Linked DNA regions of Polyangium mundeleinium. The protein of the gene in region 1 interacts with the protein of each later gene in a pairwise test. Links are inferred from orthologs where the notes say so. Each region holds a gene or a part of one and is shown on either strand. Other genes may lie near its edges.

Evidence for each region. The genes of interacting proteins can lie anywhere in the genome.
Region 2: the proteins of hflK (region 1) and ftsH interact in binary tests that used the Escherichia coli proteins (3 or more experiments, as listed by UniProt). The link is inferred for Polyangium mundeleinium from one-to-one orthologs.

The regions. Positions count from the first base shown.
Region 1 is NZ_JAQNDO010000001.1:11,912,080-11,916,751, reverse strand. Bases 1,021-3,933 are described here. They hold hflK (FtsH protease activity modulator HflK), read right to left. Parts: upstream 3,034-3,933; coding sequence 2,008-3,033; downstream 1,021-2,007. Other genes in these bases: POL67_RS47055 (MFS transporter), read right to left, coding at 3,090-3,933; hflC (protease modulator HflC), read right to left, coding at 1,142-2,011. Also shown: POL67_RS47070 (hypothetical protein), read right to left, coding at 1-993; more of POL67_RS47055, read right to left, coding at 3,934-4,664.
Region 2 is NZ_JAQNDO010000001.1:11,266,757-11,271,514, reverse strand. The notes cover bases 837-3,835. They hold ftsH (ATP-dependent zinc metalloprotease FtsH), read right to left. Parts: upstream 3,309-3,835; coding sequence 1,365-3,308; downstream 837-1,364. Other genes in these bases: tilS (tRNA lysidine(34) synthetase TilS), read right to left, coding at 3,457-3,835; POL67_RS44420 (YcbK family protein), read right to left, coding at 837-1,257. In the rest of the region: POL67_RS44425 (alginate export family protein), read left to right, coding at 1-742; more of POL67_RS44420, read right to left, coding at 739-836; more of tilS, read right to left, coding at 3,836-4,347; POL67_RS44405 (hypothetical protein), read right to left, coding at 4,344-4,538; POL67_RS44400 (class I SAM-dependent RNA methyltransferase), read right to left, coding at 4,567-4,758. UniProt on the Escherichia coli protein: Acts as a processive, ATP-dependent zinc metallopeptidase for both cytoplasmic and membrane proteins. Plays a role in the quality control of integral membrane proteins.

The sequences.
Region 1 (4,672 bases):
GTCCGCGGTGCCCCGCCCGGGCTCGAATGTGGGCGGGTTTTTCAGCGCGCTGCCGTCGAACGTCGTGAACGAGAGCTCTGCCGGCTGGGTCCGATAGACGGGGCAGGCGATCTCCCCGGCGCCCGTGCGTGACCAGATCCCGTCGAGGAAGTGCTTCGAGTAAAACCTGCTCTGATCCCCGTCGCGCCGCTGGCTGAAGCCGCCGGCGCCGGCGTTGTTGTGCGGTATGCCGGGGAAGACCTCCGGATTGGGGACCTTGTACGTGAAATTGATCGAAGTGACCTCGCTGAACTTCCGCTCGATGGGTTCGGGGTGGAAGGCGATCGCCATCATGTAACAATGCCCGCGCTTGAGCTGGATGGTCTCGGGCGCCCGGTCGCGGAGATCTTCGAGCTTCGCGGTGAATCGTTTGACCTCGCGGTAGCCGTCCTTGGCCAGCGAAAGCCGCCCGAGGAGCGTCTCGACGTCGGGGTATTTGGGCGGGTCGGGGGCGAGGGAGACGGCGTAATAGGTCCGCCTCCGCTCGGGCATTCGAGCGAAGGGATCGGTGACGCTGCTCGTCAGGTAGAGAGCGTTTGCGCCATGGCGCGCCGCCTCCGCGGCGAGGAGTTTTTCCCGGCGCGCGCGCAGGGCCTCGTTGTTGAACGCGGCCTTGAGCCCCTCTTTGTCGTACCCCGAGACGTCGACGCGCTCCTTCAGGGAGATCATGCCGAGGACACGATGAGGCCGCTCCTCGCTCGGATACCCCGGCGCTGCCGTGAACCTCTTCTCCGGCGTCGCGCCATATTGGTCGTAGAAGAAGGCGTCCGGCTGTTCGAGTGCCTCGTGGATCTCGACGCGCGACGCTTCGGCGGGGGGCGCGTCCTCGACGAAGGACTTGTAGGCGAGGTCGTGCTGGTGCTCGAAGTTGATCCCGTCCGCCCCGTGCCTTCGGCAACTCGAGGCCGAGGCGACGGACAGGACGAGCGCGAGGAGGAGGGCGGTGCGCTTCACGGATGAGCTCGCTCGTGGGAGGGGCGCCGCGTATTACCCCAGGCACGAGCAAGCGCGCAAGCGCTCGGGCGCGTCGACTGGCACGAAGACGAAGGGATGGCCCGCGCTCCGCTGGGCCACGGCTCTACCCATGGCCCGCGAGCTCTCGTCAGCGTTTTTCGATCGATTGGAGGTAGCGGTAGAAGTCGGAGTCTGCCCTGAGCATGAGGGTTGTGTTGGCCCCCATCGTATCGCGGTAGGTCTCCAGGGTTTCGAGAAAGCTATAGAACTCGGCGTTCTTGCTATGGGCACGACCGTAGAGGCGGGCCACCTGGGCATCGGCGGCTCCGCGGATCTCTTCGGCCTTGCGTGAAGCTTCCGAGCGGATGTCCTGGAGCTCTTTCTGCATCTCACCGAGGATCTCCTCGCTGCGGCCACGGCCCTCGGAGCGGAATTTCTCCGCGATGCTTTGACGCTCGGAGATCATGCGGTTCTCCACCTGCTCCCGTACGCTTGCGATGTAGTTGACGCGCTTGATACGGACGTCCAAAAGCTCGATTCCGTAGCTGGACATCTGAGCCTGGGCAGCTTCCAGGATCCCTCGCTCCAGCTCTTCTCGGCCCGGAGAGCCGATGACCCCTTCCAGCCTGGCGCCGGAGACCTTGTCGCGCACGGCAGCGTGGAGGATGTCATCGAAGCTGAGCTGCGCGCCGCGCTCGTCGTGCACGCTTTCCAGAAACAGCCGTGGATCGTCGATACGCCAGCGGGTGCTGGCATTGACCAGGATGAACTCGCGATCGCGGGTCGGAACCTGCTCGACATCTCCCTCCCAGACGAGCCGGCGCTCGTCGAAGCGGCGGACCTCCTGGACGAAGGGCAGCTTCCAATGGAGACCGGGTTTGGTAATCGCCTCGCCCTTGATCTCGCCGAACTGGAGGATGAATGCCTGGTCCGTCTCGCTCACGACGAAGGCAGAGGAATAGACGGTGATCAAAAGGATGGCAAAAAGAACGCAGAGGCCGGCGGTTTTGAAATTCATTTCTGCGCGTCTCCCGATTGCTCGTTCAGGTGGAGGAACGACTGTGGGTGGCTGTCCCCATCCTGCACGACAATGATCTTGCCGGCCTTGGGTGCGACCTCCCGGAGGGCCTCCAGATAGAGGCGTCTGCGGGTCACCTCCGGCGCTCGCTCGTACTCCTTGAGGATGGCCTGGAACCGGGCGACATCACCTTTGGCACGATTGACGCGCTCGATGGCGTACGCCTCGGCCTCGGCGATGGTACGTTTGGCCTCGCCGATGGCTTTCGGGATCGCCTGGTTCTTCTGCTTGATGGCGTCGTTGATCATCTGCTCGCGCTCTTGGCGAGCCTGGTTGACCTCATTGAAGGAGGAGCGCACCCGCTCCGGGGGGACCACGGCATGCAATTCCACCGCCGTGACGTGAATGCCGGAGGCATCGTCGGTCATCGCCTTCTGGATCTCGTCACGCGCCAGCAGGGAGATCTCCCCCCCGCCCGTGGTCAGCACGTCACTGGCCGGGTGCATCCCCACGAGGCGGCGGATGACCGCCTCGGAGACGTCCCGTAACGAGCGCTCGGGATCCTTCAATTGATACAAATATTCGACCGGGTCACGGATCTGGTACTGCACCACCCAGGACACATCGATCATGTTGAGATCCCCCGTGAGCATCTCGCGCTCCTCTCGGTCATCCCCGATGGGGGCGTGGGCGCGATCGCCCTCCTTGCTCGATTCGGTGGGGAACCCGAACTTCTGCTTGAGGACGCGCTCCGTGGGGACCTTCTGGACCTCGTCGATACCGAAGGGGAGTTTGAAGTGAAGCCCGGGCCCCGCCTGGCCGATGACCGCGCCGAAGCGCGTGATCACGGCCCGCTCGTCCGGCTGGACGGTATAGAAAAGATTCTGGGCTGCCATTCCCCCGATCACGAGCACCGCGACGAGGATGTTGATGGTCAGGATGCTGGTTTTTTCCGACGAGCGTGTGGGCTCCTGCTCCGCGGGTGCGGCCTCGACATTTTCGGGTGTAGTTTCAGCGTTCACGATGGTAGACCTCCGGGCATGAAATGAGCCATTTGTGGACCGTCGAAAGCGGCTGGTCAGCGAGGGACGGGATTCTGGTCCGCCACCGCCAACATCTCCGCCGGGCTCGGATAGAGCTCCCTCACGAGAGGGTATTTGTCCTGCACGTGATGCAGGAACCTGAAGGCCTCTTCGCGCGTGATGCGTTGGGTCTTCCCGAACAGGGTCACGAACTCTCTCCGCAGATCCATGTCCAGCAATGCACGCCGGAGGTGATCGCGAAGGGAGCGTCGCGAGCCCCGCGCCCGGAGGCGCGAGACGAGGCCGTCGAACACCTCTTTGAATGGATGGAAGCTGAACGCGACCCGCGCGTCGGAAAGCCGGCCTGAATCCAGCATCGCCGGTGCCGCGCTTTCTCCGGTGCCGTCTGCCGGCTCCTTGCTCGGGCCTCGTCGCCGGATGTGGAGCGACAAGAAGGCCAGCATGCAAAGGAGGAGCGCGGCCACCGCCCATACGATATGGCGGTACGACGCGGCAAGGGAGGCGTGGTCGGCAAAAAGCCCCATCGAATAGGAGAGGCCTTGGGCCCCCAGGGTGCCTGCCATCAGACCAATGCCTGACAGCATCGAGCTCTTCGTGGGGGCGAGCTCCATCGACAAGCCCAGCATCAGCGGGAAGAGCGCTCCCAGACCGAAGCCGAACATGAAGTTCAGGGTACAGAGGGCCGAGTAGCTCTGGTGGTCCACCACGGATGCCGCTGCGACGGTGGCGATCGAGACGAGGATCGCCATCAAGGTCGTGGATCGGAAGATCCAGCTGAGCCAGCTCATCAGAAGCCGTGACGAGGCCATTCCGACCAGAAAGAGACTGAAGGCCTCTCGGGCTTGTTCCGTAGAGAGGCCTATGGCCTCGTGGGCATACGTGACGAACCAGACGCAGTGCCCCCATTCGGTGGCTTGCAGGAACAGGCATCCCATCATGAATGCCAACGCGATTGGGCTGCGGAGCACCGAGAGATAGTCGGACCCGACGCGCGCAGCCGCCTTTGTCGGATCCGGTCGCGGCCCCTCGGGGCGGCGTGCGGCCAGCACCAGGACGACGACCAGCAAGGCTGCCGCGACCAGGAAGACGAGCCGCCAGTTGCCGATCGCCTGAGCGCCGGAAGGAGCGAATCGATTGACCAAGAGAGGCGTCGACAAGCTCCCCATGCTGAACGAGAAGTCCATGAAGCTCAGGGTCGATACCTTGTTGCCTCGACTGGCTTTGGCGGCGGTCGCATGCCCCGCGGTGAAGAACACGCTCCCCGACAAGGACAGAGCGAAGATGTAGAGCCGATAGAACGGGAGTTCCCTCTCTCCGTAGAGCAGCAAGAGGCAAGCGATGGAGGACAGAGAGGTCACGATGAGGAGCGTCCTCGCCGAGGCAACGTAAAATGCCTTCCCGCCGAGATAGGCGCCGACGAGGACCCCGCAGGACCAACAGACGAACACCATGCCGGAAGCTTCGTTCGTGATGCCAAACTCCTGTTTTACATTGGGTATCGTGACGCCTATGATCGTGCTGAGCAGGCCAAACACAAAGAACCCGATGAACAGCAGGGAGAGCCCGCCATCACGTGCTTCGTTCTTCGATGCGGCAGTGCCTTGCGACATCTCCGTGG
Region 2 (4,758 bases), 650 kb from region 1 along the record:
GCACGCGGTCTTTCGCATCTTCCCGCTGCTCGCGGTGGACGTGACGGCGCTCGCGCGGATCGTCCGGCCGCCGGTCGCGATCGATCTCACGCCGAGCGATACGTACGTGATCGACGCGCGCCTGTCCGGGGACTACCGCGGCGTTCGGTACGCCGTCGAAGGCGCGTACGAGCTCGGCCGCATTTCGAGCTTCGGCGCGAACCGCGATCTACGTGCCTTCGCGGGCGCCGGGCGCGTCACGTGGGAGACGGCGCTGCCCTGGCATCTCACGTTCGGCGCGGCGGGCGCGTACGCTTCGGGGGACAACGGCAGCACGGACACGCTCGCCGTGCAGACGCGTTTTGATCCGATCCTCCCCGAAGAGCGTCCGATGCACGGCCGCATGGGCCTCTACGCGTGGTCGAACTTGATCGAGGCTGGCGCTGACATCGCGGCGCGCCCGACCGACACGTTCTCGGTGAACCTCGGCTACCGCTTCGTTGGCCTCGCCGAGCCGAAGGGGCGCTGGACGAGCGCGTCGTTGATCCCGATCGGCGCCTCGGCCACGAACGAGTCGCACGTCCTCGGCCACCAGGTCGACGCGACGTTCGGCCTGCGTGCGTGGGATCCGCTCGCGATCGAGGCCTCCTACGGCCTCTTCCTGACCGGCGAGGGCGCGCGGAACATCCTCCAGGCGTCGAGCCGCGGCCAGCCCGACATGCAGCACTTCGCGTATCTCCAGGCTGTACTGCGCGCGCCTTAGATCCCGCTCCAGCGCCGCTTCGGCCCCGTGTCGACGTGCACGAACCTGTCGCGTTTCCCCGCGTAGGTGCCGAGTCCGCCTTGCCACTTCGCCTGCAGGATCTCGGCCGCGAGCTTCGGGACGGTGAGCCCCTCGACGCGGAAATCGATCGCCATGCCGAGCGTGTGCTGGCTGTGCGATGCGACGTGCCGGCCCTTCTTGCGCATCACCTCGTTGCGCTTGGGGCTCCGGTAGCCGCTCACGATCTCGATCCGCGTGCCCTCGTGTTTCTTCGCGATCGTACGAAGCAGATCGAGCAGCCGTGGATCGATGCGCGTCTCTTGCTCGTAACCGTGGTCCGCGAGGAACGTGGAGAAGCGCTCGATCGTTGGTTCGTCCTCGGTGAGCGCGACGGTCTCCTGCGTGTGACCGTGCACGATCGTCGCGAGCGGTTTCTTCGCGGGAGGTGCATCCGCTGCGGGATCCACGGGGCGTGGATCGAGCGATGGAGCAGGCGCCGCCGCCGCGTCGATCACGGCGGCGGTGCTTCTGCGTGGGGGAGGGAGGGGTGCTTCGGAGAGAGGGGAGGGGACGGGCAGGGCGAACGCCGCGGCGACGAGGGCCGGCGCGATCGCCCTACCTTTCACGTGCTCGGAGCCGGCTTCGGCGCGCCGAAGATGCTGGCGGCGCGGCGCTTCTCCTTCGCGGCGCGCTCGCGGTCGGCGTAGGTCGGGATGACGACCTTCTGCCGCTCGGGCAACTCGCGCCCAGCCACGATTGCGTCGACCTCCTCGGCGTCGAGCGTCTCGCGCTCGAGCAGCGCGTTCGCCAGCTTGTCGAGCGCCTCGCGGTTCTCGTCGAGCAGGCGGCGCGCCTCGGCGTGGCCGTCGAACACGAACTTGCGGACCTCGTCGTCGATCTGGTTGGCGACCGTCTCCGAGTAGTTGCGCGACTGGCTCGTGAAGTCGCGGCCGAGGAAGACGCTCTCCTCGTTCGCGGCGTACGAGATCGGGCCGATGACGTCGCTCATGCCGAACTCGGTCACCATGCGGCGCGCGAGGTTCGACGCTTGTTTGATGTCGTTGCCCGCGCCCGTCGTGAACTGGCCGAAGACGATCTCCTCGGCGACGCGGCCGCCCATCAGCACCGCGAGGCGCGCCTTCGCGAAGTCGCGCGACATGCTCAGGCGGTCTTCCTTCGGGAGCTGCTGCGTGATGCCGAGCGCCGGGCCGCGCGGGATGATCGTCACCTTGTGCACGGGGTCGGCGTTCTTCTCGAGCAGCTTCGCCACGAGCGCGTGGCCAGCCTCGTGCCACGCCGTCGTCTTTTTCTCCTCGTCGCTGATGACCATGCTGCGGCGCTCGGTGCCCATGAGGACCTTGTCCTTGGCCATCTCGAAGTCGACCATCGAGACGAGGTCCTTGTCCTGGCGCGCGGCGAGCAGCGCGGCTTCGTTGACGAGGTTCTCGAGGTCGGCCCCGACGAATCCGGGCGTACCGCGGGAGATGATGTCGAGGTCGACGTCCGGACCGAGCGGCACCTTCTTCGTGTGCACGCGGAGGATGCCCTCGCGGCCGCGCACGTCCGGGCGGTTCACCACGATGCGCCGATCGAAGCGGCCGGGCCGCAGGATCGCGGGATCGAGGACGTCCGGGCGGTTCGTCGCGGCGATGATGATCACGCCCTCGTTCGACTCGAAGCCGTCCATCTCGACGAGGAGCTGGTTCAGCGTCTGCTCGCGCTCGTCGTGCCCGCCGCCGAGGCCCGCGCCGCGGTGACGGCCGACAGCGTCGATCTCGTCGATGAAGATGATGCAGGGCGCGTGCTTCTTGCCCTGCTCGAACAGGTCACGCACGCGGCTCGCGCCGACGCCCACGAACATCTCGACGAAGTCCGAGCCCGAGATCGAGAAGAACGGCACGCCCGCCTCACCCGCGATGGCCTTCGCGAGCAGCGTCTTGCCCGTGCCGGGCGGGCCCATCATGAGCACGCCCTTGGGGATGCGGCCGCCGAGCTTCTGGAACTTCTTCGGATCCTTGAGGAAGGCGATGATCTCTTCGAGCTCGTCCTTCGCCTCGTCGATGCCGGCGACGTCCGCGAACGTCACCTTGTTCTGCGACTCCGAGAGCAGCCGCGCGCGCGATTTGCCGAAGCTCATCGCCTTGCCGCCGCCCGCCTGGAGCTGCCGCATGAACAGGTAAAACATGACGAGGAGGAAGACCATCGGCAGGATGGTCACGAGCGCGCCCGACCAGAACGGCGACGCGTCCTCCTTCTCGAAGGTGACGGCGACCTTGTTGTCGACCAGCGTCTTCGTGATCTCGTCGGCGTTGTCCGGGCCGATCGTGACCTTTTTGACCTTCGAGTTGCTCTTCGGGTCCTTTACCCAGAACGTGTATTCACGATCCTTGATCGAGACGGAGTCGACATGCGGGTCCTTCTCGCGATCGGCCTGAACCTGGCTCATGAACTCGCTGAACGAGACCTGCGTCGCGGGCGGGCGATCGGGGCTCAGGAACTGCCAGATCACGAGGAACATCATGATCAGCAGGACCCAAAGGAGGAGCGTCTTGTGCGATTGCTTCACGAGGATCCTCGGGTTGCCCGCCCCGATCTCCTCGGGACAAGCAGACTGCGTCCAAATGTAACGCTTCTTTTCACCAGCATGCCACGCGGTGGCATGGCCGCCAATGGAAGCCAAGCCGCGCCGTCCATTCGGTACCGACGTGGCTCGATCATTTCTTTTCGTTAAGGACGATCTTCCCGGCTGGGAAGGTCACGTCGAGCTCTCGTCCCCCCTTCATACGTATCTTCACAATCCGAACGCCCTTCTTTTGGGCTCGCTCGATCGTCCTGCGTTGCGCCCGGCCGAGTTCGCTCATCGGGTCCTCCGCCGGACGGACGTCGTGCAGCATGTCCGCGAGGGCACAGAGATGGTCGATGATCCGTGGTGATAAGTCCTCCAGCAGGGGAATCAGCTCGCGGCGCACCCGGACACGCGTGAATCGAGGGTCGAGGTTGGAAGGGTCGCGCGCGTGCGCGATCGCGTGACGATCGAGGTGAAGCAGGACGTCGGCCCGGCGCGCCCGGACGAGCGGACGCACGAGGTCGCGCGGCGTTTCGGAGCCGCTCGGCGGTACGGGCGCAGGCGCGCGTGGTTCGAGCACGGCGAGGCCACGCGGGCCCGCGCCACGGAGCAAGCGCAGGAGGACCGTCTCGGCCTTGTCGTCGGCCGTGTGGCCCGTGGCGATCACGGCGGCCCCGTGCCGCGCCGCAGCGTCCTGCAGCGCCCGATGACGCGCCTCGCGCGCCCGCGCCTGGAGGTTTCCCCCCGGCTCGACGTCGATCCGCGTCACCTCGAAAGGAACACCGAACTTGTCGGCAAGCTCGGCCGCGAGCGCGAGTTCGTCCCGCGCCTCGGGGCGCAATCCATGATCGATCCCGTGCCCCACCACGTCATGGCCGATCGTGCGGCGGAGCAGCGCGAGCACGTGGAGGAGCGCCGTCGAGTCGGGGCCACCCGAGCAGGCGACGAGCACGCGATCGCCGCGATCGAAGAGCGATTCGTCGCGGATGGTGCGCTCCGCGAGGCGTCGCAACGAAGGCGGGTGCGAGGGCTTGGTCAACGGAGCTCGAAGGCCTTGCAGAAGACGACCTCGTCACGCGCGTCGAGGTCGGGCTCCTTGTGCATGACGTGCGGATATCCGAGCGAGCAACGATCGCCTTCCGGATCGTACTGCGCGCAGTCGCCGCACGTGAACACGAGGCGGAAGCGGCGCGCCTCCTGCCGGAGCCGTTCGTCGACGTGGTGGATCATCCGGCGAGAGCGTAGCGCACGCGAGCGCTCAACGCGCCCCGCGGCGACGCACGAGGCGGGCCACGGTTTCGACGTGGCTCGTCTGCGGGAAGAGCTCGACCGTCTCCAGGTGCGTGAGCGCAAAACCCGCGCGCGAGAGCACGCCGAGGTCCCGCGCGAGCGTGGCCGGATCACACGCGACATAGACGATACGTTGCACGCGCGAGGCCGCGATCGCAGC